Regions from separate parts of the Aquamicrobium sp. NLF2-7 genome, predicted to be linked through region 3. Evidence: predicted binding sites of a transcription regulator. Region 3 holds the regulator's gene; each other region holds the start of a gene.
The links. Region 3 encodes PhoB, which activates phosphate uptake and scavenging genes when phosphate is short. Its sites were predicted from a motif close to TGTCATNNANCTGTCAT; they were not measured.
Positions count from the first base shown of each region.

Region 1: MIC97_RS02375 (RNA degradosome polyphosphate kinase) is a predicted target of PhoB. The motif match lies at 6,320-6,336, and genes of this name have one in related genera.
Region 2: MIC97_RS09095 (NAD-glutamate dehydrogenase) is a predicted target of PhoB. The motif match lies at 1,795-1,811, and genes of this name have one in related genera.

Region 1 is NZ_JAKSED010000001.1:463,707-473,485, forward strand. Features, by position in the region: gene MIC97_RS02345 (amino acid ABC transporter substrate-binding protein) at 381-1,409, shown strand; gene MIC97_RS02350 (amino acid ABC transporter permease) at 1,515-2,699, shown strand; gene MIC97_RS02355 (amino acid ABC transporter permease) at 2,703-3,863, shown strand; gene MIC97_RS02360 (amino acid ABC transporter ATP-binding protein) at 3,880-4,683, shown strand; gene MIC97_RS02365 (FAD-dependent monooxygenase) at 4,765-5,988, opposite strand; gene MIC97_RS02370 (zinc-finger domain-containing protein) at 6,012-6,257, opposite strand; gene MIC97_RS02375 (RNA degradosome polyphosphate kinase) at 6,424-8,625, shown strand; gene ppx (exopolyphosphatase) at 8,625-9,779, shown strand, end outside.
Region 2 is NZ_JAKSED010000001.1:1,831,075-1,840,853, forward strand. Features, by position in the region: gene MIC97_RS09095 (NAD-glutamate dehydrogenase) at 1-1,770, opposite strand, end outside; gene MIC97_RS09100 (LysE family translocator) at 1,889-2,503, opposite strand; gene typA (translational GTPase TypA) at 2,643-4,469, opposite strand; gene MIC97_RS09110 (hypothetical protein) at 4,683-4,967, shown strand; gene MIC97_RS09115 (MFS transporter) at 4,977-6,260, opposite strand; gene MIC97_RS09120 (TetR/AcrR family transcriptional regulator) at 6,333-6,947, shown strand; gene MIC97_RS09125 (M3 family metallopeptidase) at 6,944-8,998, opposite strand; gene MIC97_RS09130 (DUF4440 domain-containing protein) at 9,103-9,516, opposite strand; gene MIC97_RS09135 (carbonic anhydrase) at 9,564-9,779, opposite strand, start outside.
Region 3 is NZ_JAKSED010000001.1:1,704,122-1,713,900, reverse strand. Features, by position in the region: gene pstA (phosphate ABC transporter permease PstA) at 1-157, shown strand, start outside; gene pstB (phosphate ABC transporter ATP-binding protein PstB) at 174-995, shown strand; gene phoU (phosphate signaling complex protein PhoU) at 1,034-1,741, shown strand; gene phoB (phosphate regulon transcriptional regulator PhoB) at 1,764-2,453, shown strand; gene MIC97_RS08415 (ROK family protein) at 2,440-3,705, opposite strand; gene xylF (D-xylose ABC transporter substrate-binding protein) at 3,956-4,996, shown strand; gene MIC97_RS08405 (sugar ABC transporter permease) at 5,220-6,536, shown strand; gene MIC97_RS08400 (ATP-binding cassette domain-containing protein) at 6,548-7,348, shown strand; gene MIC97_RS08395 (CHASE domain-containing protein) at 7,444-9,042, shown strand; gene MIC97_RS08390 (lipoprotein) at 9,173-9,421, opposite strand; gene MIC97_RS08385 (hypothetical protein) at 9,533-9,779, opposite strand, start outside.

The DNA.
Region 1 (9,779 bases), 1.2 Mb from region 3:
ATACCCCTGAGCGGCTTGCATTTTGCTCGTTGTGCAAAAAGCTGCCGGTCGGGGAAACGACCCCCACGATCGGTGGTCAGGCGACATTTTATGTCGCTTTCAGGACATGAAGAAGCCTTCCGCAACGGAACCATGACGCAATTTCAGGAATGAATTTTGCTTTTACGGCAATGTGTTGAGTGCAAAATGACCAGTGCTCTGGCCCAATCATTCATTTTTCTTGACCTCACGAAGATTATCGCCTTCGATGACGTTCGTGAATGGGAGCGGGTCATAGGTCTTGAAGACTTTACATCCCGAGTAAAAAGCGGTCGGGGGAGATCGCCTGGACACGACGAAACCGGGTCGATTCCCGGATAACAGAAAAGGGTATGTGGGTTATGAAAAAGTTGGCAATCGGTGTACTCGGTGCTGCCGCATTCGGAATGCTGGCGGGAGCGGCCAGCGCGGATACGCTTGACGATGTGAAAGCCAAGGGCTTCCTGCAATGTGGGGTGAACACGTCGCTCGCCGGCTTCTCCGCTCCCAATGACAAGGGTGAGTGGATGGGGCTTGACGTCGATTTCTGCCGTGCTGTGGCTGCGGCGGTATTCGGCGATGGAACCAAGGTCAAGTTTACGAGCCTGAGCGCGAAGGACCGCTTTACAGCGCTTCAGTCCGGCGAAGTGGACATTCTCTCGCGTAACACGACGTGGACCATCAACCGTGACACGGCTCTCGGCTTCAATTTTGCCGGCGTCACCTACTATGATGGTCAGGGCTTCATGATCAACGCGAAGAAGCTTCCGGGCGTGAATTCCGCGCTCCAGCTTTCGGGCGCTTCGGTTTGCGTCCAGTCCGGCACGACCACGGAAATGAATCTGGCCGACTATTTCAGCGCCAACAAGATGGAATACAATCCGGTCGTGTTCGAGAAGTTCGAGGAAGCCAACGCCGCCTATGACGCGGGCCGTTGCGATGCCTACACGACCGACCAGTCCGGCCTCTATGCCGTGCGCCTGCAGATGGCGGCACCCGACGACCATGTCGTGTTGCCGGAAATCATCTCCAAGGAGCCGCTTGGTCCGGCTGTCAGGCAGGGTGACGACAAGTGGTTCGACATCGTGAAGTGGACCTATTTTGCTCTTCTCAACGCTGAAGAGGCCGGCATCACGCAGGCCAATGTCGATGAGATGAAGAACAGCGCCAATCCCGACATCAAGCGTCTGCTTGGAACGGAAGCCGAAACCAAGATCGGCACCGATCTTGGCCTCGGCAATGACTGGGTCGTGAATATCATCAAGGCCACCGGCAATTACGGCGAAATCTTCGAGCGTAATGTTGGTACCGGAAGCCCGCTCAAGATCGCGCGCGGCATCAATGCGCTGTGGACCAAGGGCGGCCTGCAATACGGTATGCCGATCCGCTGACGACCAGAAAAGCCGGAGAGTTCACCTCTCCGGCTTTTTCCCTTCCTGCCGGAACACAAAAACAAACACCGGCGGGAATTCAGACACCTGTTCAAGGGGAACCAAGTGTCACAGGAAGTTATCAGAGACGAATCCGCGCGAGTCCCGCTGATATATGATCCCAGGGTTCGCAGCATTGCATTTCAGGTTGTTCTGGTGGCGCTGCTGGTGCTTGGCGTGTGGTGGATCGTCGACAACACGATCGAGAACCTGCGTCGCTCCAACATTTCCACCGGATTCGCGTTTCTGCGGGGGCGGGCGGGCTTCGATATTTCCGACCGGCTGATCGACTACACGTCGGACTCGTCCTATGGCCGTGCGCTTCTGGTCGGTATCGCCAATACGCTGATCGTAGCCGCAGCCGGCATTGTGACAGCCACGATTCTGGGGTTTCTCGTCGGCGTTGGCCGCCTTTCCAACAACTGGCTGATCCGCAAGCTGGCGACCGTCTACGTGGAAGTGTTCCGCAACATTCCACCGCTGCTGGTCATCCTGTTCTGGTATCAGGGCGTACTGGCCGTGCTGCCCAATGTGCGCGACAGTCTCTCGCTGCCGCTTGGCTCCTACCTCAACAATCGCGGGTTCTACTTTCCGCGGCTGGTGTGGGAACCGGGCGCCTGGCTGGTCCTTGCCGGGTTCGTGGTGGCGGTCATCCTGTCCTGGTACGTGGCAAGGCGCGCGCGGGCAAGACAGATGGCCACGGGGCAGCAGTTTCCGGTCTTCCTGACCAGCCTTGCGCTGATCATTCTTCTGCCGCTGCTGGCCTATCTGCTGGCTGGGATGCCGGTCTCGGTGGATTATCCACAGAAGGGTACGTTCAACCTGTCCGGCGGCTTCAATGTGAAGCCTGAGTTCCTGTCGCTCTATCTGGCGCTGTCCTTCTATACGGCCTCGTTCATCGCCGAGATCGTCCGCGCCGGCATATTGGGTGTTTCCAAAGGGCAGACGGAAGCCTATTCGGCGCTGGGCATGCGTTCGAGACAGGGACTGCGGCTGATCGTGATCCCGCAGGCAATGCGCATCATCATTCCCCCGCTCACCAGCCAGTATCTGAACCTGACGAAGAACTCATCTCTCGCTGTGGCGATCGGCTATCCCGATCTCTACGCGATCGGCGGAACCATTCTCAACCAGACAGGGCAGGCGATCGAGGTGGTGGTCATCTTCATGACCGTTTACCTCAGCATCAGCATCATTACCTCGATCTTCATGAACTGGTTCAATACCAAAATGGCCCTGAAGGAGAGGTGAGCTATGCAGGAACATGACATATCCTGGGTGCGCACCGAAATGGCTCTGGCCGAGACCGCACCCCGTTCGCAGGTGGGTGCGGCAGCGTGGCTGCGCAAGAACCTGTTCGCTACTCCGATTGACTCGGTTCTCACCGTGCTTGCCTTGCTGGTTGTGGCTTCGCTTCTGCCGCGGGCGCTCGACTGGCTGTTCTTTGGAGCGGTGTGGACCGGCGCCGACCGCACAGCCTGCCTGACCACCGAACAGGGCGGCCAGCTTCCGGCCGGGTGGTCTGGCGCTTGCTGGCCTTTTGTGAGCGGCCGCTTCGGCCAGTTCATGTTCGGCCGCTATCCCATGGACGAGCGGTGGCGCGTGATCCTCACCGGCATCATCTTCGTGGCGCTGCTGGCGCCGCTCCTGATACCGCGCGTACCCTACAAGAAGCTGAACGCCATATTGTTCTTCGGCGTGTTTCCGTTCATAGCCTACTTCCTGCTGGTGGGCGGCGCTTTCGGCCTGCGTTATGTCGAAACCCCGATGTGGGGCGGCCTGATGGTGACGCTGGTCATTTCCTATGTCGGCATCGTGGTGTCATTACCCCTTGGCATCATACTGGCGCTCGGCCGCCGTTCGGAAATGCCGATCGTGAAGCTGCTTTCGGTGATTTTCATTGAAACCGTGCGTGGCGTGCCTCTGGTCACAGTGCTGTTCATGGCCAGCTTCATGCTGCCCCTGTTCGTGCCGCCGGGCACCAGCTTCGACAAGCTTCTGAGGGCGCTGATCGGTGTCGCTCTGTTCGCCTCGGCCTATATGGCGGAGGTGGTGCGCGGCGGATTGCAGGCGATCCCCAAGGGGCAATATGAAGGCGCGGATTCGCTCGGTCTCGGCTACTGGCCAAAGATGGGGCTGATCATCATGCCGCAGGCGCTGACGCTGGTCATACCCGGCATCGTCAACACCTTCATCGGCATGTTCAAGGATACGACCCTGGTGCTGATCATTTCGATGTTCGATCTGCTCGGCGTCGTGAAGCAGAACATTTCGGGTGATCCCACATGGGCGACCCCGCAGACGGCAAAGACCGGCTACATTTTTGCAGCCGCCATCTTCTGGGTGTTCTGTTTCGGCATGTCGCGCTATTCTCAATATATGGAACGCCGGCTCGATACCGGTCACAAACGCTAGGCAAGAGGAATGGCAAATGGCCACCGAAAACGCAGTCAGCGCTGAAGAGATCGAGGTCGACACCGGCAAGATGCAGGTCTCGGCGACGGAGGTCGCGATCGAGATCATCGGCATGCACAAGTGGTATGGCGAGTTTCATGTGCTGAAGGACATCAACCTGAAGGTGATGCGCGGCGAGCGCATCGTCATCTGCGGTCCTTCGGGCTCGGGCAAGTCGACGATGATCCGCTGCATCAACCGGCTGGAGGAGCACCAGAAGGGCAAGATCATCGTCGATGGCAAGGAGCTTACCAACGATCTGAAGAAGATCGACGAGGTGCGCCGCGACGTCGGCATGGTGTTCCAGCACTTCAACCTGTTCCCGCACCTGACCATTCTGGAAAACTGCACGCTGGCCCCGATCTGGGTTCGCAAGGTTCCGAAGAAGGAGGCCGAGGCGACGGCCATGCACTATCTGGAGCGGGTGAAGATCCCCGAGCAGGCGCACAAATATCCCGGCCAGCTCTCGGGCGGCCAGCAGCAGCGCGTGGCGATCGCGCGATCGCTGTGCATGAAGCCGAAGATCATGCTGTTCGACGAGCCGACCTCGGCGCTGGACCCGGAGATGGTGAAGGAGGTTCTGGAAACCATGGTCGGGCTTGCCGAGGAAGGCATGACGATGCTGTGCGTGACGCATGAAATGGGTTTCGCGCGTCAGGTTGCGAACCGGGTGATCTTCATGGATCAGGGCCAGATCGTGGAGCAGAACACGCCGGTCGAGTTCTTCGATAACCCCCAGCACGAGCGCACCCGGCTGTTCCTCAGCCAGATTCTGCATTGAGGAAGACAGGCGCGGCATAGCAAATCTGCCAGGCCGCGCAGCTTCCGGAATGCGGAAACGAAGAGGGCGGCTGCGGGTTGTTCAGCGCTCCTGCGGGAGCCGCCACCCATAAAGCCAGTCGAGATCGGTTGCGAGGCTTTGCGGAGAGCGCATCCTGAGCACAAGATTTCTCGCCAGAGCCACCGGCCCTGCTGCATTCCATGCCATTTTGTTCAGTGCGCCACGCCGCGCGACTTTCGACAGCCGCGCTTTACGTTGCTGTTCCCACAAGGATATTGCGCTTTGTTCAGGGGCGGTGAGCTCAGCGATATATTGCGCGAGCAGGGCCGCGTCTTCGATGGCCATGGCGGCACCTTGCGCCGCAAAGGGGGTGACGGCGTGTGCGGCATCCCCGATGAGTGCGATTCCCGGCGCGGTCCAGCTGGCAGCCGGGTCAACCGTATGAAGCGGCCATGCCGTCCAGTGCCCAGCCATTTCCACCAGACGCGCCAGAGCGGGCGAACTTCGCGCAACGGCATGCAGCAGAATCGACATTTCCGCCTGCACTGCCCAACTCTGCGCGATATCCATCGCGGGCGTGAATGCGACCAGATTGATTTCTGCTCCGGCCCGCAAGGGGTACGCCACCAGATGAAAGCTGGCATGCACGAAAGTGGTGACACTGTCACTGTCCGCAAGCCTGCGAAACGCTTCTCCGGCAGAACTGTTGGTTTCTATGGTCGTGCGCCATGCGATCTGTCCGCTGAACCGGTTTCGGGCAGACCGTTCGACAAACCGGCGGGAAGCGGACCAGACGCCATCGGCGCCGATCAGCAGTTGGCTCTCTGCGGTGGTCGTGTTGCCTTCAGGGTCCCCGAAGCTTGCGATAACATGGCCCGACCGTTCGCGCGAAACCTCCGCCAGTTTCATGCCCGTGTTGATTTCGATTTCCGGCCGTGAACGCGCCTCCGTCAGCAATGCCTGCTGAAGGTCGGCGCGGTGCGAAACGAGATAGGGTGCGTTCCAGCGCTGTTCAGCGAATTTCCCAAGCGGAACGCTGGCAAGCTCGCGCAGCGTGTTGGCGTCTTTCAGTCGCACGGCCTGCGGCTGCACCGCGTGGGGGCGCAGATGCGGCAGAACGCCGAGATCTGTGAGAATGCGTGCGGCGTTTGGCGAAATCTGAAGCCCCGCGCCAAAGGCTTCCAGTTTGGGGGCCTGCTCGAAAACACGGGTGATGATTCCCCGGCGCGCCAGAGCAATCGCCATGGTGAGGCCGGCAATGCCGGCCCCGGCGATCACGATCGGGCTTTCGCCCCTGTATGCCATGATGGGTTCCGGCCGTTTGCCGCTCAGGCGGCCCGGTCGATATAGGCGCAGCCTGCGGGGATGGTTACGTCTGCAGCGAGGGCCGCATTGTAGCGGTACAGCGTCGAGCAGTAGGGGCACACCTTCTCGTCATCCGCCCCCATGTCCAGAAACACATGCGGATGATCGTACGGAGAGGTTGCTCCCACGCACATGAATTCCTTGACGCCGATCTCGATCGCTGCGTGACCCTGATCGTTCTGGAAGTGGGGAATGATACCGCCAGCCATCATCGTCTCCTTCGAGCTGTTATCCAGCGTTTGGATCATAACAGGGTTCTTTGCAAGGCTTGTGAAATCAAACTGTCGTAAAACCCTGCCAGAGGATAATGTGAAACAATGTAGCCGGCTGGCGGTGTGACGGGTTTCACGCCGGCAGAGGCAGGAAAGCGGGGATATGAGCGGATTGAGGCCAAAACAGGCAGAGTTCACGACATCTGAGGTCGCGGCGACAGAGAGCGGCAACCCTGATCGTTTCGTCAATCGTGAGTTTTCGTGGTTGCAGTTCAACCGCCGTGTGCTTGAGGAAGCCCGCAACGAACGCCACCCATTGCTCGAACGTGTCCGCTTCCTTTCCATATCCGCCGCCAATCTCGACGAGTTCTTCATGGTGCGTGTCGCGGGTCTGGCCGGGCAGGTGCGCCAGCTCATCAGCCTGAAAAGCCCGGACGGACGCACCCCGGAGCAGCAGCTCGAACAGGTGTTGCGCGAAGTTGAGCGCCTGCAGGCCGACCAGCAGAAGGTACTGGCGGAGCTGATGGCACGTCTCGACGCAGAAGGGATCGAAACGGTCAACGTTTCTGCGCTTACCAAGGATGAAAAGGTCTGGCTGGAAGAGTATTTCCGCGAGCAGGTGTTTCCGGTTCTGACCCCGCTTTCGATCGATCCCGCGCACCCTTTTCCCTTCATCCCGAACCTTGGTTTCTCCATGGCGCTGCAGTTGCGTCATCTGCGGGAGGGCGAGGAAATGAGCGCGCTTCTGCGCCTGCCGCCGGCGTTGAAGCGCTATGTCCGCCTGCCTGATCGCAAGACCCGCATTCGGTTCGTTCCGCTTGAGGATGTGGTCGGTCTCTACATCGGACGTCTGTTCCCGGGTTACGAAGTCAAGGGTTCGGGCACCTTCCAGATCATCCGCGACAGCGACATCGAGGTGGAGGAGGAATCCGAAGATCTGGTGCGTCTGTTTGAGACCGCGCTGAAGCGCCGTCGGCGCGGTTCGGTCATCCGCATCGAGTTCGACAGCCGCATGCCGGAAAGCCTGCGCGAATTCGTGGCGGGAGAGCTTGGGGTTGCTGGCAACCGCATCAGCGTCATCGAGGGGCCGCTGGCGCTCAGCCAGATTTCGGAGATTGTCTCCATTGCGCGCGACGACCTGAAATATACGCCCTACAATCCGCGGTTCCCTGAGCGCATCCGCGAGCATGGCGGCGATTGCTTCGCTGCCATCCGTGAGAAGGATATCGTCGTTCACCATCCATATGAATCTTTCGATGTGGTGGTGCAGTTCCTGCGTCAGGCAGCGGTCGACCCCGAAGTCGTGGCAATCAAGCAGACGCTTTACAGAACCTCCAACGACAGCCCGATCGTGCGCGCGCTGATCGATGCGGCCGAGGCCGGAAAATCCGTGACAGCACTTGTCGAGCTCAAGGCACGGTTCGACGAAGAGGCGAACATTCGCTGGGCGCGCGATCTGGAGCGGGCCGGCGTGCAGGTCGTGTTCGGCTTTCTGGAGCTGAAGACGCATGCCAAGATGTCTTCCGTGGTGCGGCGCGAGGATGGCAGGCTGCGCAATTACGTGCATCTGGGCACCGGCAACTACCACCCGATCACGGCGCGTATCTACACGGACCTGTCCTTCTTCACCTGCGACCCGAAGATGGCGAGCGACGTCGCTCAGATATTCAATTTCATCACCGGATATGCTGAGCCGACCGACGAAATGGCGATCGCGCTTTCGCCCTACACTCTGCGCAGTCGCATTCTCGGGCATATCGAAAACGAGATCGCCCATGCCAGGGCCGGGCGCCCGGCGCGAATCTGGATGAAGATGAACTCGCTGGTCGATCCGCAGGTGATCGATGCGCTGTATGATGCCAGCAGTGCCGGCGTGGAAATCGACATTGTCGTGCGCGGCATCTGCTGCCTGCGGCCGCAGGTGCCGGGGCTGTCGGAGAACATCCGGGCAAAATCGATTGTTGGCCGCTTCCTTGAACACAGCCGCATCTATTGCTTCGGCAACGGACACGGCCTGCCGTCGGATGAGGCCATCGTCTATATCAGCTCGGCCGATCTGATGCCGCGCAATCTCGACCGCCGCGTCGAAACGATGGTTCCGATCACCAATCCCACCGTGCATGAGCAGATTCTTGGACAGATCATGCTGGGTAATCTGGTGGACAACCAGCAAAGTTTCGAAGTATTGCCGGATGGCACATCGCGCCGGGTGACGATTGAAGAGGGCGAGGAGCCGTTCAATGCGCAGGAATATTTCATGACCAATCCCAGCCTTTCCGGACGGGGTGATGCCTTGAAACTGCATGCGCCGAAGCGGATCGCGCAGTTCAAGCGCCGCAAGAAAACTGATCCGACGACCAGCTGATGATTGCTGCATCTCAGGGCCGGCTTCAGGACCGGCGCCCGGTTTCGATCATCGATATCGGATCGAACTCCATACGCCTCGTTGTCTATGAAGGACTGGCGCGGTCTCCCACCATGCTGTTCAACGAGAAGATGCTGGCGGGTCTGGGCCGCGGCATCGTCTCCACCGGCAAACTCGATCCTGAAGCGGTGACCAGAGCGATGGAAGAGTTCCGGCGCTTTCGCAGCCTCTCCGAACAAGCGGGCGCCGTTCACATGCATGTGCTTGCCACGGCGGCCGCGCGCGAGGCTGAAAACGGCCCGGATTTCATCCGCCGGGCGGAAGATGTGCTCGGCACGGAAGTTCACGTGCTCAGCGGCCGGCAGGAAGCTTACTATTCGGCGCTCGGCGTCATCTCGGGTTTTGAACCTGCAAACGGTATTGCAGGCGATCTGGGCGGTGGCAGCCTCGAACTTGTCGACGTTGCGGGCACGACCATCGGCGACGGCATTACGCTGCCGCTGGGCGGCCTTCGCCTGCAGGATATGGCAGGCAATTCTCTGGAAGTTGCGACCAAGATCGCGCGCATCGAGGTGGCCAGAGCAAAGCTTCTCAAGGCGGGGCAGGGGCGCACCTTCTATGCCGTGGGCGGCACCTGGCGAAATCTCGCCCGCCTCCATATGGAGAAGACGGGATATCCGCTTGGCGTGATGCATCACTATGAGATCGACCCCGCCAGCGCGATGTCCTTTCTCAAGCAGGTCGCCAAGGGAAATATCGAACGCATCAAGGGCATCGAAGGCGTGTCGAAGGCTCGCCGTGCGCTGTTGCCGTATGGCGCCATCGTTCAGAAGGAAATCATCACCGCGATGAAGCCGTCGCGCATTATCGTGTCGGCGGTCGGTGTGCGTGAGGGCTATCTCCATTCCCTTCTGCCGGCTGCGGAACAGACGGCAGATCCGCTGCTTTCAGCCTGCGAGGAGCTTGCACGGCTGCGCTCGCGCTCGTTTACCCACGTTCGTGAACTTGTCGAGTGGACGAGCGAATCCTTCCGGACGTTCGGCATCGAGGAAACGGTTAATGAGGCGCGCTACAGGAAAGCCGCCTGTCTGCTGGCCGACATTGGCTGGAGAGCGCATCCGGAATATCGCGGAACACAGTCGCTCAACATCATC
Region 2 (9,779 bases), 130 kb from region 3:
TGTGCGCTCGCTGATGACGCGGAATCCCAGATTTTCGAGGATCGGCACGCGCTGCGACAGGGCCACCGGGCTGCCATGGTGATAGATCTTCAGCGAGGCCTGTTCCTGCGTCTGGAAGACGTCGCGATAATAGTCGATGACGATCGGGTTCCGCCCGCTCACCTGCGCGATACGGCCAGCGTCGACGAGCGCGACGTCGGGCGAGAAACTGTTGCGGTAGCTCTGCGGAAAACGCCGGGCGATCTCCGTCACCTGCCGGTCCACGCCTTCGGGGCCGGCCGCCTCGCGCAACGCATCTTCCCATGTGCGCACGATATCGCGGATTTCGGCCTCGATTGTTGCCGTATCCACTTCCGGCGTCTTGCCGCCGGAGCGGCCGATGATGAAATGGATGCGCGCCAGTCCCCCTTCCGGGAAAGCCGGATAGAAGGCGGAGACGCGGCCTTCGAACACGGTTTTCAGATAGACGCCGATCTTTTCGCGCACCTCCGAATCGTAATGATCGCGGGGAACGAAGACGATGACGGAGACGAAGCGGTCGAACTGGTCCGCCCGGATCAGCGCACGCACACGCGGCCGGTCAACCAGACCGAGTATCGCTTCGCAATGCCTGCCCAGCAAAGGCACCGGAATCTGGAACAGCTCGTCACGCGGATAGCTCTCCAGCACATTGATGAGGGCCTTGCCCGCATGGTCGAGCTGGTTAAGGCCGGACTGTTCGATCACCGTCTTCGCCTTGGAGCGAAGATAGGGGATGTTCATCACTGAGCGCGTGTAGGCGGTGGATGTGAACAGGCCGACGATGCGCAGTTCACCCGCAAGCTCGCCATTGGCCGTGTAGGTCTTGACCCCGACATAGTCGAGATAGATGCGCCGGTGCACCGACGACTTGGCGTTTGCCTTGGTCACGATCAGTGGCTCGGGACCGTGCAGGAAGGCGCGGATTTCCGGCGTGGTGGTCACCGATTCCGTGCCACGGCGCAGCACCAGAACGTCGGGATCGCCCAGAATGCCGAGACCCGCCGTGTCGGCCAGTTCCAGCGTGCCGCTTTCCTCGCCGCCGCTGTATCTGTATTCGCGCATGCCGAGGAAGGTGAAATTGTCGTCGCGCAGCCATTCGAGGAAGGCAATCGCCTCCCTGACGGCCTCCTGCTCCAGCGGAACCGGTGCATGGCGAAAATCGCTGATCGCCGCATCCAGTCTGGCCAGCATCGGCTTCCAGTCGTGAACGGCGGCGCGCACCTGCTCAAGCGTACGGCTGAGCTTCTGCTCCAGCAGGGAAGCTTCATCCGCGTTCATGCGTGCGACATGAACCTGAATGACACTCAGCCGGTCGGCACCGGCGTCTTCGCTGGACGCGCATGTGTCACCCAGAATTTCAACCCCGCCCGCAGCGTCATGGCGCACGTTCAGCACCGGATGCGCGACGAAGAACGCTTCTCCGACCGCCTCGTTGATCTCGCCAATGACGGAATCGAACAGGAACGGCATGTTGTCATTGACGATGGTGATGACAGTTACGGGGCGGCCCTGCCGCGAGACGTCCCCACCGGCATCGATCAGGATGGTGCTCGCGCCCTTGCTGTGGCTTGCGACGGCTCGTTCGGCCAGTGCTGCTGCGCGTTCCAGATCCGCTTCATCATAGGCCGCGACGTCCTCATCGGGTGCCCGGGCCAGCAGATATTCCAGAAGTCTGCCGCCGGTTCCGGAGCCAGCCCCGGCGCTCCTCTTCGTTGCGGTTCTGTCGTATCCGGCTTTCTCAATAGCCATGATATGCTTTGTCCTTCTGACGAAATGACAGCCATATGATCACGGAGGGGTGGCTGCTTTTTGGGTGACAGGCCTCAGCCCGCAGGAAGTCGTCGCGGTGTGTGCATGCGCTGAACCATTAGGAGCGCCCGGCAATCGCGGCGGCGGCACCCGCCATGGTCACAGCACTGATGCGGTTGGCGATCTGCATGGCGCGCCGGCTCTTCAGCAGGCGGCGTGCCTGAACGGCGGCAAGCGCCCATGAGACATCGATGATGACCAGAACCACGACCATGGTCAGCGTCAGTTCAAGCCAGCCCAGCACGGTAACGGATTGCAGATCGATGATGGTCGGCAGCAGCGCCAGATAGAACATCATCACCTTGGGGTTGCCGAGCGACACCGCCAGACCCGCGAAAAACATTTTCAGGGAGGAACCTGACTGCGGCAGGGGCGCGCCGTGCGCCTCGACAGGGGCCGTCCACATCTTCCACGCGAGAAAAAGCAGATATCCGACACCAGCCCATTTCAGGATGAGAAAGGCTAGATGGAAAGTCTGGGCGACCACGGCCAGCCCGAAAACGGCCAGCGACAGCCAGATCGCCTCCCCGATCCAGAGCGCCAGAAGAAACGGGAACACCCCGCGAAAGCCGGTGGAAATGACCCGCGCGACCAGCGCCGCCACGGACGGCCCCGGAGAGCCGGCGGCAACGAACAATGCCGCGGCGAAGATGAGCAGAGAGGTCAGGTCCATTCCGCAAGCTCCAGGCTGATGCGGCGATCATAATCTTTTGAGGCGACCTGACCAGACGTCATCTGGTTCTTAAATCGATATGAAAAACCCGGCGCCAATGACGCCGGGTTTTTTCTGTTGATGATGAGGCTGGGTGCGGTCAGGCCGCGCCGGCCACCTTCTGCTTCTCGAAGCGCTTGCGCTCATTGGGATCGAGATAGAGCTTGCGCAGGCGGATCGACTTCGGCGTCACTTCCACCAGCTCGTCTTCCTGGATCCACGACAGTGCGCGCTCCAGCGTCATGCGGATCGGCGGGGTCAGCTTCACGGCCTCATCCTTGCCGGCGGCGCGGATGTTGGTGAGCTTCTTGCCCTTCAGCACGTTCACTTCCAGATCGTTGTCGCGGGAGTGAATGCCGATGATCATGCCCTGATAGACCTTGACGCCGGGATCGATGACCATCGGGCCGCGATCTTCCAGATTCCACAGCGCATAGGCGACAGCCTCGCCCTGTTCGTTGGAGATCAGAACGCCGTTGGTGCGTCCGCCCAACTCGCCCTTGTAAGGCTGGTAGGAATTGAACAGGCGGTTCATCACCGCCGTGCCGCGCGTGTCGGTCAGCAGTTCGGATTGGTAGCCGATGAGGCCGCGGGTCGGAGCGAGGAAGACGAGACGCTGGCGATCACCGCCGGACGGGCGCAGCTCGATCATCTCGGCCTTGCGCTCGCTCATCTTCTGCACGACGATGCCGGCGTGCTCCTCGTCGACGTCGATGACGACTTCCTCGATCGGCTCCAGAATCTGGCCGTTCTCGTCCTTCTGCATGACGACGCGCGGACGCGACACGGCAAGCTCGAAGCCCTCGCGGCGCATGGTCTCGATCAGAACCGAGAGCTGCAACTCGCCGCGGCCCGACACATAGAAGGAATCCTTGTCTGCGGATTCCTCGATGCTGAGCGCCACGCTGCCCTCGGCTTCCTTGAGCAGACGGTCACGGATAACGCGGCTCGTCACCTTGTCGCCTTCGGTGCCGGCCAGCGGCGAATCGTTGACGATGAAGCTCATGGTCACGGTCGGCGGATCGATCGGCTGGGCCGGCAACGCCTCGTTCAGCGAAGGATCGCAGAACGTGTCGGCGACAGTGCCCTTGGAAAGGCCGGCGATGGCAACGATGTCACCTGCCTGCGCCTCTTCGATCGGCTGGCGCTCGATGCCACGGAAGGCGAGAATCTTGGACACGCGGCCGGTTTCCAGAACCGTGCCGTCATGGTGCAGAACCTTGACCTGCTGGTTCGGCTTCAGCGTGCCGCTTTCGATGCGGCCGGTGACGATGCGGCCAAGGAAGGGATTGGCTTCCAGAATGGTGCCGATCATGCGGAAGGGGCCATCGCCGACCTTCGGGGCCGGAACGTGATCGAGAACCAGGTCGAACAGCGGCGCGAGGCCCTGATCCTTGGGGCCCTCGGGGCTGGCGGCCATCCAGCCGTCACGGCCCGAACCGTAGAGGATCGGGAAGTCGAGCTGCTCGTCGGTGGCGTCGAGCGCTGCGAACAGGTCGAACACCTCGTTGATGACCTCATCGGCGCGGGCGTCGGGACGGTCGATCTTGTTGATGGCAACGATGGGGCGAAGGCCGACCTTCAGCGCCTTGCCGACCACGAATTTGGTCTGCGGCATCGGGCCTTCGGCCGAGTCGACCAGCACGATCACGCCGTCGACCATGTTGAGGATGCGCTCCACCTCGCCGCCGAAATCGGCGTGGCCGGGGGTGTCGACGATGTTGATGCGGGCGTCTTTCCACTCCACCGAAGTCGCCTTGGCGAGAATGGTGATGCCGCGCTCCTTCTCGATATCGCCGGAATCCATGACGCGTTCAGCGACGCGCTGGTTGTCGCGGACGGAGCCGGATTGCTTGAGGAGCGCATCGACCAGCGTCGTCTTGCCGTGGTCAACATGCGCGATGATCGCGATGTTACGGAGTTTCATTGGTATCTTCTCTGGGGTACTGACGGCGGCAGCCAAAGCGGGTCCGGCCGCCCACGCCATCAATTTCGGTTGGCGCGCTCTTACAGGTTTTTTCGCAAATGCGAAAGGGCAGCGGCCAAAGAAAATCGCCGCTTACGATTTGTTAAGGGTCCGGATGCGATAAAGTTTCGTTAACCAAGGGTACAGCGAACCCTTTCCGAAAGGCGATTGGACATGGCCATGCCGACTGCAGCGCGAACCGGATTCCGCCTCACCATGCTGTGCATGGCCGCCGTCCTCGCAGGCGGTGCAGCCCATTCCATGACCTCAGTCAAGGGCGACAGCGAGGACAGGGTCCTGTCCGTCACCGCCGCCCAGCAGCTCTTTGCCGATGCGCCCGACGGCGTCGACCACATGGTGACCGGCCCGGTCAGCTCCGCCTTCCGCGAGCGCCAGCGCGAGGCCGGCTGCGCCGATGCAGTTTGGCCGAACGTGCCGCTCGCCTGCTTCCCCGGCTGATCTCTTCACTCAGGCCGGTTGCGGCTCGGGATCGCTTTGCGGCTTGCTGGTATCGATCAGCATCGAGATGCAGGCCGCCGCAAGCCCGGTCAGCCCGGCGATCAGGAAGGCCATTTCGTAGTCGCCCTGCAACTCATGCATGATGCCGCCGAAATAGGCGGCCGCCGCCGCGCCCACCTGATGGCCGGCCACCACCCAGCCAAACACCAGCGGACCCGCCGCATCGCCGAAACCTTCATTGGCCAGCCGCAGCGTTGGCGGCACCGTGGCGATCCAGTCGAGGCCGTAGAAAATGGCGAAGACGATGAGGGCCGTGGCCGAGAAGCCTGAATAAGGCAGATACATCAGCGACAGGCCGCGAATGCCGTAATAGATGAACAGCAGCTTGCGCGGATCGAAGCGGTCGGTCAGCCAGCCGGACAGCGTGGTGCCGATCAGATCGAACACGCCCATCAGCGACAGCAGCCCCGCCGCCTGAATCTCGTTGATGCCCATGTCGCCGCAAAACGCGATGAGATGCGTGCCGACCAGCCCGTTGGTGGTGAAACCGCAGATGAAGAAAGTGGCGAACAGATACCAGAAGATGCGCGTGCCGGCGGCCCGCCTCAGGGTCGACAGCGTGTGGACGAAGAAATTGCCGCGTGCCGAGGGCGGCACTGGCGGCGCATCATCGGCATCCGCACCGTAGCGCACAAGGCCGACAGAGGCGGGGCGTTCCGGCACCAGAAACCACACCAGCGGCAAAAGTGCCGCCGTGGCGATGGAAACCGTCAGCGCCACCGGCCGCCATCCGCCCGACTGGGCAAGGGCCGCCAGCAGTGGCAGGAACACCAGCATGCCGGAGGCGCTGGACGCCGACATCAGCCCCATGACCAGGCCGCGATTGGTCTTGAACCAGCGGTTGACGATGGTGGCGCCGAGCACGGTGGCGACCGCGCCGGATCCGATCCCAGAAAGGATGCCCCATGTGAGCACCATGTGCCATGGCTGCGTCATCCACAGGCTGAGCGCCGTCGCTGCCGACATCAGCACCAGCGCGGCCAGCAGCACACGCCTGAGACCGATGCGTTCCATCAGTGCGGCGGCGAACGGCCCGGCAAGGCCATAAAGGAAAATGCCGACGGCGGCCGCGAAGGAAATGCTGTCGCGGCCCCAGCCAAGGCTCTCTTCCAGAGGCAGCATCATCACGGCCGGAGCCGAGCGCAGCCCCGCCGCGATCAGCAGGCACAGGAAGATGACGGCAACGACCACAAAAGCGTAGCGCTGGCCAAAGGGAGCGGATCTGGCTATCATGTAACTGACCGGTACGTTTCAACACGCAAGCTGTACGTACCGATCGGTAACATTGTCAAGTGAACTTCGCTGATGGCACAGAACAGCAAAATTGAAGGCCAAGCCGGAAAAGATCGCCAGCCGGCGGCGGCAAAGCGGATTCTCGATGTCGCGCGCGACCTGTTCTACCGGCAGGGCATCAGGGCGATCGGCGTCGACGAGATCGTCAGGACGGCGGGCGTCGCCAAGCCCAGCCTTTACCGCGCCTTTTCCTCCAAGGACGAACTGGCCGCCTCCTATCTGAGGCAATATGACCGCGAATTCTGGGAGCGGTTCGACGACGCTGTGGCGGCGCATCCCGGCGACCCGCGCGCCCAGATCCTTGCCTTCCTCACCCGCGTCGGCCAGCGCACGCAGACCCCTGCCTATCGCGGCTGCGGCATGACCAATGCGGCGGTGGAATATCCTCAAGCCGACCATCCGGCCCGCAGGGTGAGCGAGGACAACAAGCGCGAACTGCGCCGGCGCCTGCGCGAAATGGCGCGCGGCATGGGCGCGGCCGATGCCGACACACTCGGCGACGGCCTGCTGCTGCTGATCGAAGGCGCCTATATTTCCGGCCAGCTCTTCGGTGCCGGCGGTCCGGCACAAGCCGTCGCCCGCAATGCCGAACTGCTGATCGATGCGAGCCCGAAGGCTGGTGGCTAGACCAGCCCGCGCTTGGCCATCATCGCCTCGGGCGACGGCATCTTGCCCCGGAATGCCGTGTAAAGCGCTTCCGGATCTTTCGAGCCGCCGGCCGAATAGATGTTTTCGCGCAAGCGCCTGGCCAGTTCCGGATTGAAGGGATCGCCGCTTTCCTCGAAGGCGGAGAAGGCGTCCGCATCGAGCACTTCCGACCACATGTAGGAATAGTAGCCGGCTGAGTAACCGTCACCTGAGAACACATGGGAAAAATGCGGCGTGCGGTGGCGCATGGCGATGGTGTCGGGCATGTCGAGCCCGGCCAGCGTCTCGGCCTCGAAGGCCAGCGGCTCCTGCGGCGCGTCCGGCCTCGCGTGATAGGCCATGTCAACCAGCGCCGAAGCGGTAAACTCGACCGTGGCGAAGCCGGCTCCGAACGTCTGCGCCGCCAGCATCTTGTCGAGCAGCGCCTTCGGCATCGCACTGCCGTCGCGGTAATGCAGCGCGTGCTTTTCCAGCACGGCAGGCACTGTCAGCCAGTGCTCGTAAAGCTGTGAGGGAAGTTCCACGAAATCGCGGCTGACGGAGGTGCCCGACACGCTCGGCCACGTCACTTCGGTCAGCATGCCGTGCAACGCATGGCCGAATTCATGGAACAGAGTTCTGGCCTCATCCATGGACAGCAGCGCCGGCTCGCCCTTCGGCGGTTTGGCGAAATTCATGATGTTGTAGATGATCGGCGTCGAGCCATCGCCCAGCCTGTAGCCGGACTGCAATGAACTCATCCACGCGCCCGAGCGCTTCGATGAACGCGCGAAATAATCGGCCAGGAACAGGCCGCGCTCCGAACCGTCGGCGTTCTTCACCACGAAGACGCGCACATCCTCATGCCATCCGGCGATGCCGGTCTTTTCCTCGAAGCTGATGCCGAACAGGCGGCCGGCCACGTCGAAACACGCGGCAATGATGCGCTCAAGCTGGAGATAGGGTTTCAGCTCGGCCTCGTCGAAGGCGAATTTCTCGGCGCGCAGCTTCTCCTGATAATAACGCCAGTCCCATGCCGCGAAAGGCTCGTTGCTGCCGGCCTCTGTCGCCAGCCGCTCCAGTTCCTTCTGGTCCTCGCCGGCCTTTTCCAGCGCCTTCTTCCACACCGGGGCGAGCAGGTCGTGCACCGCCTTCGGTGTCTTGGCCATGGTGTCGTCGAGCTTCAGCGCGGCAAAGCTGTCATAGCCGAGCAGCTTCGCCTTTTCGGCACGCAGCTTCAGCGTATCGCGCACCAGCGCGGTGTTGTCGCTCGCGCCGCCATTCTGCCCGCGCGAGGTGAAAGCGCGCCACGCCGCCTCGCGCAGATCGCGGCGCTCTGAGAAGGTGGTGAAGGGCTCGTAGATCGAGCGCGACAGCGTCACCGCATAGCGACCCTCCTGCCCCCGCGCGGCAGCCGCTTCGGCCATCGCGCTTTTCAGGAAATCCGGCAGGCCGGCGAGGTCGCCCGCGTCGAGGAACAATGCCCAGTCGCGCTCGTCGGCCAGCACGTTCTGGCCGAAGCCGGTGCCGAGCGACGACAGTTCCTCGTTGATGGCCGCAAGCCGCTTCTTGCCGTCGGCGTCAAGCCTTGCGCCGGAACGCACGAAGCCCTTCCAGCTCTTTTCCAGAACGCGCAGCGTTTCCGCATCGAGGCCCAGATCGGCGCGCTTCGCATACAGCGCATCGATGCGGGCAAACAGCTCTTCGTTCATGGAGATGGCCGAGAAATGCCGCGACATCTTCGGCGAAATCTCGCGCTCCAGCTTCTGGATGGCCTCATTGGTATTGGCGCCCGCCTTGCACCAGAAAATCGATGCAACCCGCTCCAGCGCCTGACCGGAAAGCTCAAGGGCTGCCAGCGTGTTCTCTATCGTCGGCTCTTCTGCATTGCCGGCGATGGCCTCGATCTCGGCTTCGTGAGCGGCGAAGGCTGCGTCGAACACCGGCCCGAAATCGGCATCGGAAATGCGGGTGAAATCAGGCAGGCCAAGCGGCCCGTTCCATGCCGTGAGCGGATGGGCGGCAAGGTCGATTGTCTTTGCAGAGGACATGAAACAACTTTCGGCGATTGAATTCTCGTACCGCCGATGTAGGCCCGCCGGCCGCTCTCTGCAACCGTTGCCCGGCCGTGCTCGGGGCCATGCTCAGGCCGGGCTCAGTAACCGTCGCAATTGTCGGCGACTTCGGCCTGCGAACTCGCCGTGATGCGTCCGTCGCTCACCGCGAACGTTTCCTGCATCAGCATGCGGTTGTCGGGAAAGTCGTAGCAGACCATGACGGTGGTGACGCCCTCATCCTGCTTCTCCACCCGGTGGCGGATGGAGGCGCCGGTGACGGCGTTCTCCCACTCGTCCATGGAATCGAGAAATTCCTGCTTGTCCTGAATAACGTCGAGATCATCGAGACTGATGCGGGCGTCGTCGGCGAGTAGTTCGGCGAGTGTGTCGCGGTCGGCCGTGAGCAGCGCGGCATACCAGCGCTCGATGACCTGATTATCGGCTCGCGCGCCGCCGGCCGCGAGCAGAAGTGCCGCAGTCAACGCCAGCAGGGCCCTCTTCACGGAAGACATGGCCAGTTCCCCGAACGATTCTCTTCCCGCATCAAACGCGAAAAGGGTCAGCCAAGTTCCGGCCGCTCGAAATCGCCGGTTTCCTTGTTCATCACCCACAATTCGCCGGTGGAGATGTCGAACCATGCGCCGTATAGCGTCAGCCGGCCCTTGCTCTCCAGTATGTTCACGCACGGGAAAGTGCGCAGATTGGCAAGCGAATAGCGGATGGAGATGCGTTCCAGCGCCGTCTGCCGTTCGGAAGCCGTCATCAGCGTGCTGGA
Region 3 (9,779 bases):
CACCGCGCTGCCCGTGCAGATCTACATGTGGGCGAACGAAGCCGAACGTGCCTTCGTGGAACGCACTTCCGGCGCCATCATCATCCTCCTGCTTTTCCTTGCCGCGATGAACCTGGCCGCGATCCTGCTGCGCCGGCGCTTCGAACGGCGCTGGTAATTAAGGAACAAAGATCGTGAACATTATGAGCGAAGCAACTCTGGAAAATGCCGTGAACGCCAAGGTGGCCGCCGTCAACGAACCCATCAAGATGCGGGGCGAGAAGGTCGGCGTCTTCTATGGCGACAAGCAGGCCCTGTTCGATGTGGATCTTCTGGTCCGCCAGAATCAGGTGACGGCGCTGATCGGCCCCTCGGGCTGCGGCAAGTCCACCTTCCTGCGCTGCCTGAACCGCATGAACGACACCATCGACAATGCGCGGGTGGTGGGCAAGATCACGCTCGACGGCGAGGATATCTACGACCGCGACATCGACGTGGTGGAACTGCGTTCGCGCGTGGGCATGGTGTTCCAGAAACCGAACCCGTTCCCGAAGTCGATCTATGAGAATGTCGCCTATGGCCCGCGCATTCACGGTCTTGCCCGCAGCAAGGCCGACATGGATGCGGTGGTGGAATCGAGCCTGAAGCGCGCCGGCCTCTTCAACGAGGTCAAGGATCGTCTGCATGATGCCGGCACCGGTCTTTCCGGTGGTCAGCAGCAGCGCCTGTGCATTGCGCGCGCCATCGCCGTGTCGCCTGAAGTGATCCTGATGGACGAGCCCTGCTCGGCGCTCGATCCGATCGCCACCGCACGCGTCGAGGAACTGATCGACGAGCTGCGCGAGAACTACACCATCGTCATCGTCACCCACTCCATGCAGCAGGCGGCGCGCGTCTCTCAACGCACGGCCATGTTCCATCTCGGCAATCTCGTCGAGGAAGGCCCGACCGAGAAGATGTTCACCAACCCCGACGACAAGCGCACGCAGGACTACATCACCGGCCGGTTCGGCTGAGTGTTACTGCGGCCATTCCAACAGACGAGGAACGTATAATGGGTGCTCATACGGTGACCGCCTTCGACGACGATCTTGGCGAGATCGAAGGGCTGGTGCGTGACATGGTCAGCCTGGCCGGGTCCATGGTCGATGAGGCGACACAGAGCCTGATCGTGCCGGACAATGCGCTGGCCCAGCGCGTCATCTCCGAGGATGCGGTGATGGACGAGTTGCAGCGTCGCCTGGACGACCGCGCCATCACGCTGATCGGCAAGCGCCAGCCGATGGCGCAGGACCTGCGTGCCATCGTGGGCGCGATCCGCATGGCCGGCGATCTCGAACGCATCGGCGATCTGGCCAAGAACATCGCCAAGCGCGTCGATGCGGTGGGTCAGTCGAGCGTGCCGCGCGCCTTCGCCCGCTCCATCGAAGACATGTCCGAACTGGTTCTTGAGCAGGTACAGGGCGTCATTGACGAATATGGCGCGCGCAACCCGGAAGGGCTGGTGCGGCTGCGCGACGAGGACGAGCTGGTCGACGTTAAATACACCTCTGTGTTCCGCGAACTGCTGACCTACATGATGGAGGACGCGCGCAACATCACGGCCTGCACGCATTTGCTTTTCTGTGCGAAGAACCTGGAGCGCATTGGCGACCACGTGACCAATATTGCCGAAAATGCCTATTATGTGCTGACCGGCGAGCAGTTGCCGGCTCACCGTCCCAAGCAGGACGAGACTGGCATACCGGCACCTGCGGTTTGAAGCAGGATCGAGGAGACGAAGCATGATCGCACCCCGCATCATGGTGGTTGAGGACGAAGAGCCGTTGGGCGTGCTTCTGCGCTACAACCTCGAAGCCGAAGGCTATCAGGTCGAGATCGTCACGCGCGGTGACGAGGCCGAGTTGCGGCTGCAGGAAAACGTGCCGGACCTTCTGGTGCTCGACTGGATGGTTCCGGCGATCTCAGGCATCGAATTGTGCCGGCGCCTGCGCATGCGCGAGCAGACCGAACGGCTGCCCATCATCATGCTGACGGCGCGCGGCGAGGAAAGCGACCGGGTGCGCGGCCTTTCCACCGGCGCCGACGACTATCTGGTCAAGCCCTTCTCCATGCCGGAGCTGGTGGCGCGGGTGAAGGCGCTTCTGCGTCGCGCCAAGCCCGAGGTGCTGTCCTCTGTACTCAAGGTGGGAGACATCGTGCTCGACCGCGAGCAGCACCGCGTCTACCGCAAGAAGAGCGAGATCCGGCTGGGGCCGACCGAGTTCCGCCTGCTCGAATTCATGATGCAGCATCCCGGCCGCGTCTTCTCGCGCGGACAGTTGCTCGACAATGTCTGGGGCGAGACGATCTACATCGACGAACGCACAGTGGATGTGCATGTCGGGCGGTTGCGCAAGGCGGTCAACACCGGCCGCATGCCCGACGTGATCCGCACCGTTCGCGGCTCAGGCTACGCGATCAGGGAAGAGTGACGGGCAGGGAAGAGTGACGCGCGGCCGGGCCGTCCTGCAGGGACCGCCCGCCGGCAAAAATCCTGTCATCGACGTAAGTCAGCGCGCGCATGGCACAGCCTTCGCGCAGCAGGGCGATCTGATCCGGCTCGATGCTGAAGCTGATCGAGCCGGAATGCTGGCCGCCGGCAGTGCGTGCGATGGCATCGCGCAGGGCCGGTTCGATCAGGTCGAAGGCTGCCGCGTTGAGGCCGACCAATGCCACCGGGGCAGGGTCGATGAGCGCAAACAGGCTGCCGAGGCCGAAGCCGAGCGCTTCGCCTGCGATGCGGAACGCCTCGCGCTCGCGTCCTTCATGGTCCCGGGCAGCGTCCGCCAGCGCCCGCATCTCCGTTTCCCCAATATCGCCCCGGGGTTCCTCGTTCTGGTCATGGCCGGCGGCGCTGCGCCAGATGGCGTAGCTTCCTGCATAGGCTTCTATGCATCCGCGCCGCCCGCAACGGCACAGCGCCCCGTCCGGCCGGTGGACCATGTGCCCGAATTCGACGCCTGAGGAATGGGTGCCGGTGAACATTTCGCCCTTGAGCACCAGCCCCATGCCGATGCCGTGCGAGAGCAATATGGCGATGAAATCGTCGCGATAGCGGGCCGGATCGCGCCAGCGCAGCGCCTCGGCCATCATGTTGCAGTCGTTCTCCACCGTTACGGGAACAGAGAATTCCGCTTCCAGAATGTCGGTGAAGGGGATGTCCGTGTGCGGGGTGATCGGAGACCACAGCATGGAACGCGCTTCCGCGTCGGTGATGCCCTGAACCGCGAACACGATACGCAATGGCGGGCCAGCCTTTGCGGCGGGGTGAGCAAGGCATCGTTGAAGCACTGCCACACATTCGCCGATCAGCGCCTCGCGGGAGAGGGCGCGCGTGTCGAGCCGCAACTGCTCTTCGTCCAGAACAGCTCCCGAATAATCGAGCCGGACGGCGGAGAGGGTGTTGAGGGACAGCATCAGCGTCACCACGCTGGCTGCTGCGGGGTCGAGTTCGAGCCCGATCTGGGGCCTTCCGCGTCTGAGGGCAGGGGCATCATCCTGTCGGGCCTCGGCCAGAATGCCCTCGGCGATGAGGTCCGCGGAAATAGCGGAGATGGTGGAATGGCTGAGACCCGTGATAGTCGTGATTTCGGTGCGGGAAACCTGTCCACCACGCCGCGCGGCCGCAATCACCATGGCGCGGTTGCGCCGGCGCAGATCGTCGTGCCGCATGCCAACAGTCATTACCTGTACTCTTCCTCCCTGCGTGCCGACGCTGCATAGCAGGCCGTGAACTTTGTCAGAAGCGGCGAAGGCTGTCATTATTTAATTCGGGTTTCGAAATAATTCACGGATGGTCAGAAAATCCGTTGACACGGTCAGGTCGTTGCGCCACATTTTTTCGAGGCTCGAAAAAAGTCCTTGCCCGACTTGTTCACCGGCATGGCTTGTTCACGGGTCATAACGTCGCGCCCATGGGCGCAGGGAGGAAATCATGAGGAATTTTACGGCTGCCATTCTGGCGGGTGTCGCCTTGTCTCTGACGCTTCCCCTCGCCGCACAGGCGAAGGACAAGGTCATCGGCGTGTCCTGGTCGAATTTCCAGGAAGAGCGCTGGAAGACCGACGAAGCGGCGATGAAGGCCGCGATCGAGGCGGCGGGCGACAAGTACATATCGGCTGACGCGCAATCGTCCGCCTCCAAGCAGCTCACCGACGTCGAAAGCCTGATCAGCCAGGGCGCCAATGCGCTCATCATTCTGGCGCAGGATGCCTCGGCCATCGGTCCGGCCGTTCAGAAGGCGCTCGACGAGGGCATTCCGGTCGTCGGCTATGACCGCCTGATCGAGAACAGCGACGTTTTCTATCTCACCTTCGACAACAAGGAAGTGGGCCGCATGCAGGCCCGCGAGGTGTTCAAGCTGAAGCCGGAAGGCAACTATGTCTTCATCAAGGGCTCCGGTGCCGATCCCAATGCCGACTTCCTGTTCTCCGGGCAGGTCGAGGTGCTGAAGGAAGCGCTGGATTCCGGCGCGATCAAGAATGTCGGCGAGGCCTATACCGATGGCTGGCTGCCGGCCAATGCCCAGAAGAACATGGAGCAGTTCCTGACCGCCAACGACAACAAGGTTGATGCGGTGGTGGCCTCCAATGATGGCACTGCCGGTGGCGCGATCGCCGCACTTCAGGCGCAGGGCCTTGCCGGCTCGGTGCCGGTTTCGGGTCAGGATGGCGACCATGCCGCGCTGAACCGCATCGCGCTGGGCACCCAGACCGTGTCGGTGTGGAAGGATGCGCGCGAGCTTGGCAAAAACGCCGCGCAGATCGCCAGCGAACTGGCCGACGGCAAGGAAATGACCGCCATCGCCAATGTGCAGGACTTCACCACGCCCGGCGGCAATACGGTCAAGTCCGTGTTCCTGACGCCGATTGCGATCACCAGGGACAATCTCAACGTCGTCATCGATGCCGGCTGGATCACCAAGGATGCGGTTTGCACGGGCGTTGCGGCAGGCAGTGTCGCTGCCTGCGACTGAGCTGTCCAGTTTACGGGAAGCGTTGGGGTGCCTGCGCTTCCCGCAGGATATGGCTGTCTGCCGTGCCGTGCCCGGCATGAAACCCTCAAATTTCCGAAGCGATTGGCCAGGCCGGGGCGTTTGCTGTCCCGGTTTGCAAGACCGCTGTGCACTTTTGCCGGATTTGGTCTAGCATGATGGTGCGGCGCATTTGACGGCCAGAACCGGCCGGTGGGAGGAAACCATGAGTGATGCGACCTCGGCGGCGACGGGCGACCGGGCGCGGGAGGCCGATCTCGGGCCGCTGGCGAAGTTCCTCAAGGCGACGGAGCTCGACACCCGCATGCTCGGCATGCTGGGGGCGCTGGTGCTGATCTGGCTCCTGCTTCACTTCCTTTCCGGCGGCCTGTTCCTGACGCCGCGCAACCTGTGGAACCTCTCGGTCCAGACATCTTCCGTGGCCATCATGGCAACCGGCATGGTGCTGGTCATCGTGCTGCGCAACATCGACCTGTCGGTGGGCTCCATGGAGGGCATCGTCGGCATGGTCATGGGCGTTCTGCAGGCACAGATCCTGATCCGCGTGTTCGGCTTTTCACTGGGCGATCCGTGGATCTGGGTGATCGCCCTTGCCTGCGGCATCCTTGCGGGGCTCCTCATCGGCGCGTTGCAGGGGTTCATCATTGCCTATCTTGAAGTGCCGGCCTTCATCGTCACCCTTGGCGGGCTGCTGATCTGGCGTGGTGCCGCGTGGTGGGTGACGAGCGGGCAGACCGTCGCGCCGCTCGATGCAACATTTCAGCTGATGGGCGGCGGACCGCTGGGCGCTATCGGCGCCGGCTGGAGCTGGGTCGTGGCCGTGGCCGGATGTCTTGGTGTCGCCTTTCTGATGGTGAGTGGTCGCCGCCAGCGCCAGCGGTTCCGCTTCCCCTTGCGGCCGGTATGGGCCGAATTGCTGCTGGGGGGCGTCGCCTGCGCCGCCATTCTGGGCGCGGTATGGGTTGCCAATTCCTATCCATGGCCGGTGGGCATCGTGAGACGCTATGCAGCGGCGCAGGGCATCGAGGTGCCGGAAGGGGGGCTGTTCATCGCCCATGGTATCGCCATTCCGGTGCTGATGGCCGTCGCGGTCGGCATCATCATGACCTTCGTGACCAACCGCACCCGCTTCGGGCGCTACGTGTTCGCCATCGGCGGCAATCCGGAGGCGGCTAACCTCGCCGGCATCAACACGCGCTGGGTGACCATGAAGGTGTTCATGATCATGGGCGTGCTGGTGGCAATCAGCGCGGCCATCTCCTCGGCCCGCCTCAACGCGGCGACCAATGCGCTGGGGACGCTGGACGAGCTTCTGGTCATCGCGGCCGCCGTCATCGGCGGTACATCGCTGGCGGGCGGCTCCGGCACCATCATCGGGGCGATGCTCGGCGCGCTGCTCATGCAGTCGCTGCAATCGGGCATGGTCCTGCTCGGCATCGACTCGCCCCTGCAGAACATCGTCGTCGGTGCCGTGCTGGTCATCGCGGTGTGGCTCGACACCGTCTACCGCAAGCGGGTTTAGGAGGAACGGCTATGGCAGAGTCCCGAAACGGCAGCGCCGTCCCGCTCATCGACATGCGCAACATCTCCATCGCCTTCGGCGGCATTCGCGCCGTCGACGACGCTTCGGTCGATCTCTATCCGGGTGAGGTGGTGGCGCTGCTCGGCCACAACGGGGCCGGCAAATCGACGCTGATCAAGATCCTTTCGGGCGCCTACAAGCGCGACGCCGGGCAGATCTTCGTCAATGGCGAAGAGGCGTCGATCGGCAATCCGCGCGACGCCAAGAAATACGGCATCGAGACGATCTACCAGACGCTGGCGCTGGCCGACAATGTCGATGCGGCCGCCAATCTGTTCCTCGGCCGAGAGCTGATGACGCGCTGGAACACGCTGGACGACGTCGCCATGGAAGCCGAGGCGCGCAAGGTCATGGGCCGCCTCAATCCGCGCTTCCAGCGCTTCAAGGAGCCGGTGATCAAGCTCTCCGGCGGGCAGCGCCAGTCGGTCGCGATCGCCCGCGCCATCCTGTTCAACGCGCGCATCCTCATCATGGACGAGCCGACGGCGGCGCTCGGTCCGCAGGAGACGGCGCAGGTCGGCGAACTGGTGCGCCAGCTCAAGGCCGACGGCATCGGCATTTTCCTCATCAGCCACGACATTCATGACGTGTTCGATCTCGCCGACCGGGTATGCGTCATGAAGAACGGGCAGGTGGTCGGCACGGCACGTACACAGGACGTCACGCAGGACGAGGTGCTCGGCATGATCATTCTGGGCAAATGCCCGCCCGGTGCCGTGCCGGGGCCGGGAGCCCTGAAAATCGCTGCGTGACAGCCATGCCGTTACCGGCGCTTCTCCGAGCCCTGCTTGCCTTGGCGTGAGGACTTGCTAGAAATGCATTCCCTGCTTCGGAGTAGCGTCGCCAGTTGAAGAAACTCTTTCCGCTTCTGACATTCCTGGCTGTCGCGCTGATCAGCATGGTGATGGCCGGTTTCGCTTATTTTGCGACGCAGGAAGCGACGCGCATCAAGTTCGAAGCGACCGTGGATGACGCCATTTCGCGCATCGAAACCCGCCTTGATCTTCATCTTACCCTCCTCAAGGCCACCCAGGCATTCTTCGCGGTACACAACAACCGTGTTTCGGCAAATGAATTCCGGGCTTTCATTTCGGCGCTTGATATAGAGGGCAGCTTTCCCGGCCTGCGCGGCATCGGTTTTCTGCAGCTCGTTGACGCGGGGAGCGAGGCGCTCGTTGAACGCCGGATTCGTGACGAACAGGGGGTGGAACGTCAGATCTACCCCCAGTCGGATCAGAAGTGGCGTGCGCCGGTGGTTTTCTTCGAGCCGCTGAAGCCATCCAGCGATACATTGCTTGGGTTCGACATGTTCAGCGAACCCATCCGCCGGCAGGCGATAGAAGCGACCATGCGCGACGACACGCAGCATGCCACCGCCCCGATGATGCTGGGTGGGAACAGCGGCGTCGAGCCTTATCCGGGTTTTATCGTCTTCTCCCGCCTCAAAGCCGGCACTTCCGGCGAGGCTTCCGCTACACCCGGTGTTCTGTACGCGGCGTTTCAGGCGAGTGAGCTGTTCCAGACGGCCTTGCGGCGTTTGCCGCTGCTGCCTGTTCATCTGGAAATCTACGATGGCGCCATAGAAGCGCAGAACCAGATTTTCACTTCCGCCACGCCAGCCGTCACCGGTGTGGGCCGGATCGTGGACATCCGGCGGCTTACGATCGCCGGCCGGCAGTGGACCCTGCAGTTCGAGCCGACCACGGCATTCTCCCCGCCTTCGTCGCGGGCCATTCCCGTCATGCTCGGGCTCTTCGGGCTGCTGCTGGCCGGCGCCATCGCGCTCGTTGCCCGTTACAAGGAGCGGGCTTACGATGCGGCTGAAAAGCTGCACCAGACGGCCGAGCACAGTCTGGTCGAAAAGGATCTGATGCTTCAGGAAATGAAGCACAGGATCAAGAATCTCATAACCCGGGTTCTGGCCATTGCGCGCCAGACCGCTTCGCATTCCGCCGATGTGAAGGAATTTTCAGATTCCTTCGCGGCACGTCTGCAGGCGATGGCCGCCTCGCAGGATATGCTCACGCGCTCGCGCTGGCAGAAGGCGGATCTGCGCGAGTTGCTGCGGATCGAGCTCGGTCAGGTGTTTGGCAAGGATCTGCCCGAGGGGCTGCTGTCAGGCCCGCAGGTGTTGCTCGACGAGACAGCCACGCAGGCGCTTGGCCTTACTTTTCACGAGCTTGCGACAAATGCACTGAAATATGGCGAGGCGGGAAACTCGGTCGACGCGCTCAAGGTGGAGTGGCGGGTGGAAAGGGCCGGTCGAAACAAATCGCTTGTCCTGAACTGGCGCGAGTCGGGACAGGCGGGCCTCAAGGAGCCTGCAACGACGGGTTTCGGCACCAAGCTCATCAATATGAACATTACCCGCGAGCTTTATGGCTCGATAGACCGCCGTTTCCTGCCGAGCGGCCTGCAGGTAGAGATCAAGGTGCCGCTGAAGTAAAACGCTCGAACCGTACTGGCGCGGATATGAAAAAAGGCCGGCTTAGCCGGCCTTTTTCGCAGGATCATGGAGAACTCTTTCCGTCCGGAAAACTCATCCGGCTGAGGAAGATGCGCGCCCCATTCGCCGATCAGTTGCAGCGGGCCGTGTAAATCCGGCGCGTATTCGGATCGCGATACTGGCAGTAGCCATTGCGCAGGTTGCGCACCAGCAAGCCGGAACCAGCGCCGACGGCGGTGCCTATGAGGGCGCCCTTGGTGCCGCCGGCAATTCCGCCGATGGCTGCGCCAGCGACAGCACCCACACCAACATCCTGTTCCGTGGTGGTGCAGCCGCTCAGCGCCACGATTGCCGCCAGGGCGACGATTATCTTCCGCATTTAGTCACTCCTCTCGCTTCTCTTTCCCTCGCCTTGCAGCGATCACTTGCCGAACAAGCCGATAGCGTCAAGCTTGTGCCAGCGATTTTGTTTTCGGGCAATATCGCTCTTTCAAGGGTGATGACCGTTTGAAGCGACTTGCGTTTCGCCCTTCTCCACACTTGCTTCCAGCTTGCCGTCCGGATGCACCTTCCACACGATCTCGGCATAGTCATCTTCAAGAGCCGGATCGACCGGAATACAGGTGCCGAAAACGCGGTCCGTTCGACCCGACAGCGCTTTCAGCGCGGGCTGGCGTTCGACCCGACATTCCTCGTAGGTTTCAAAGACTGTAGCCGGAGCAGGCAACTCGACACAT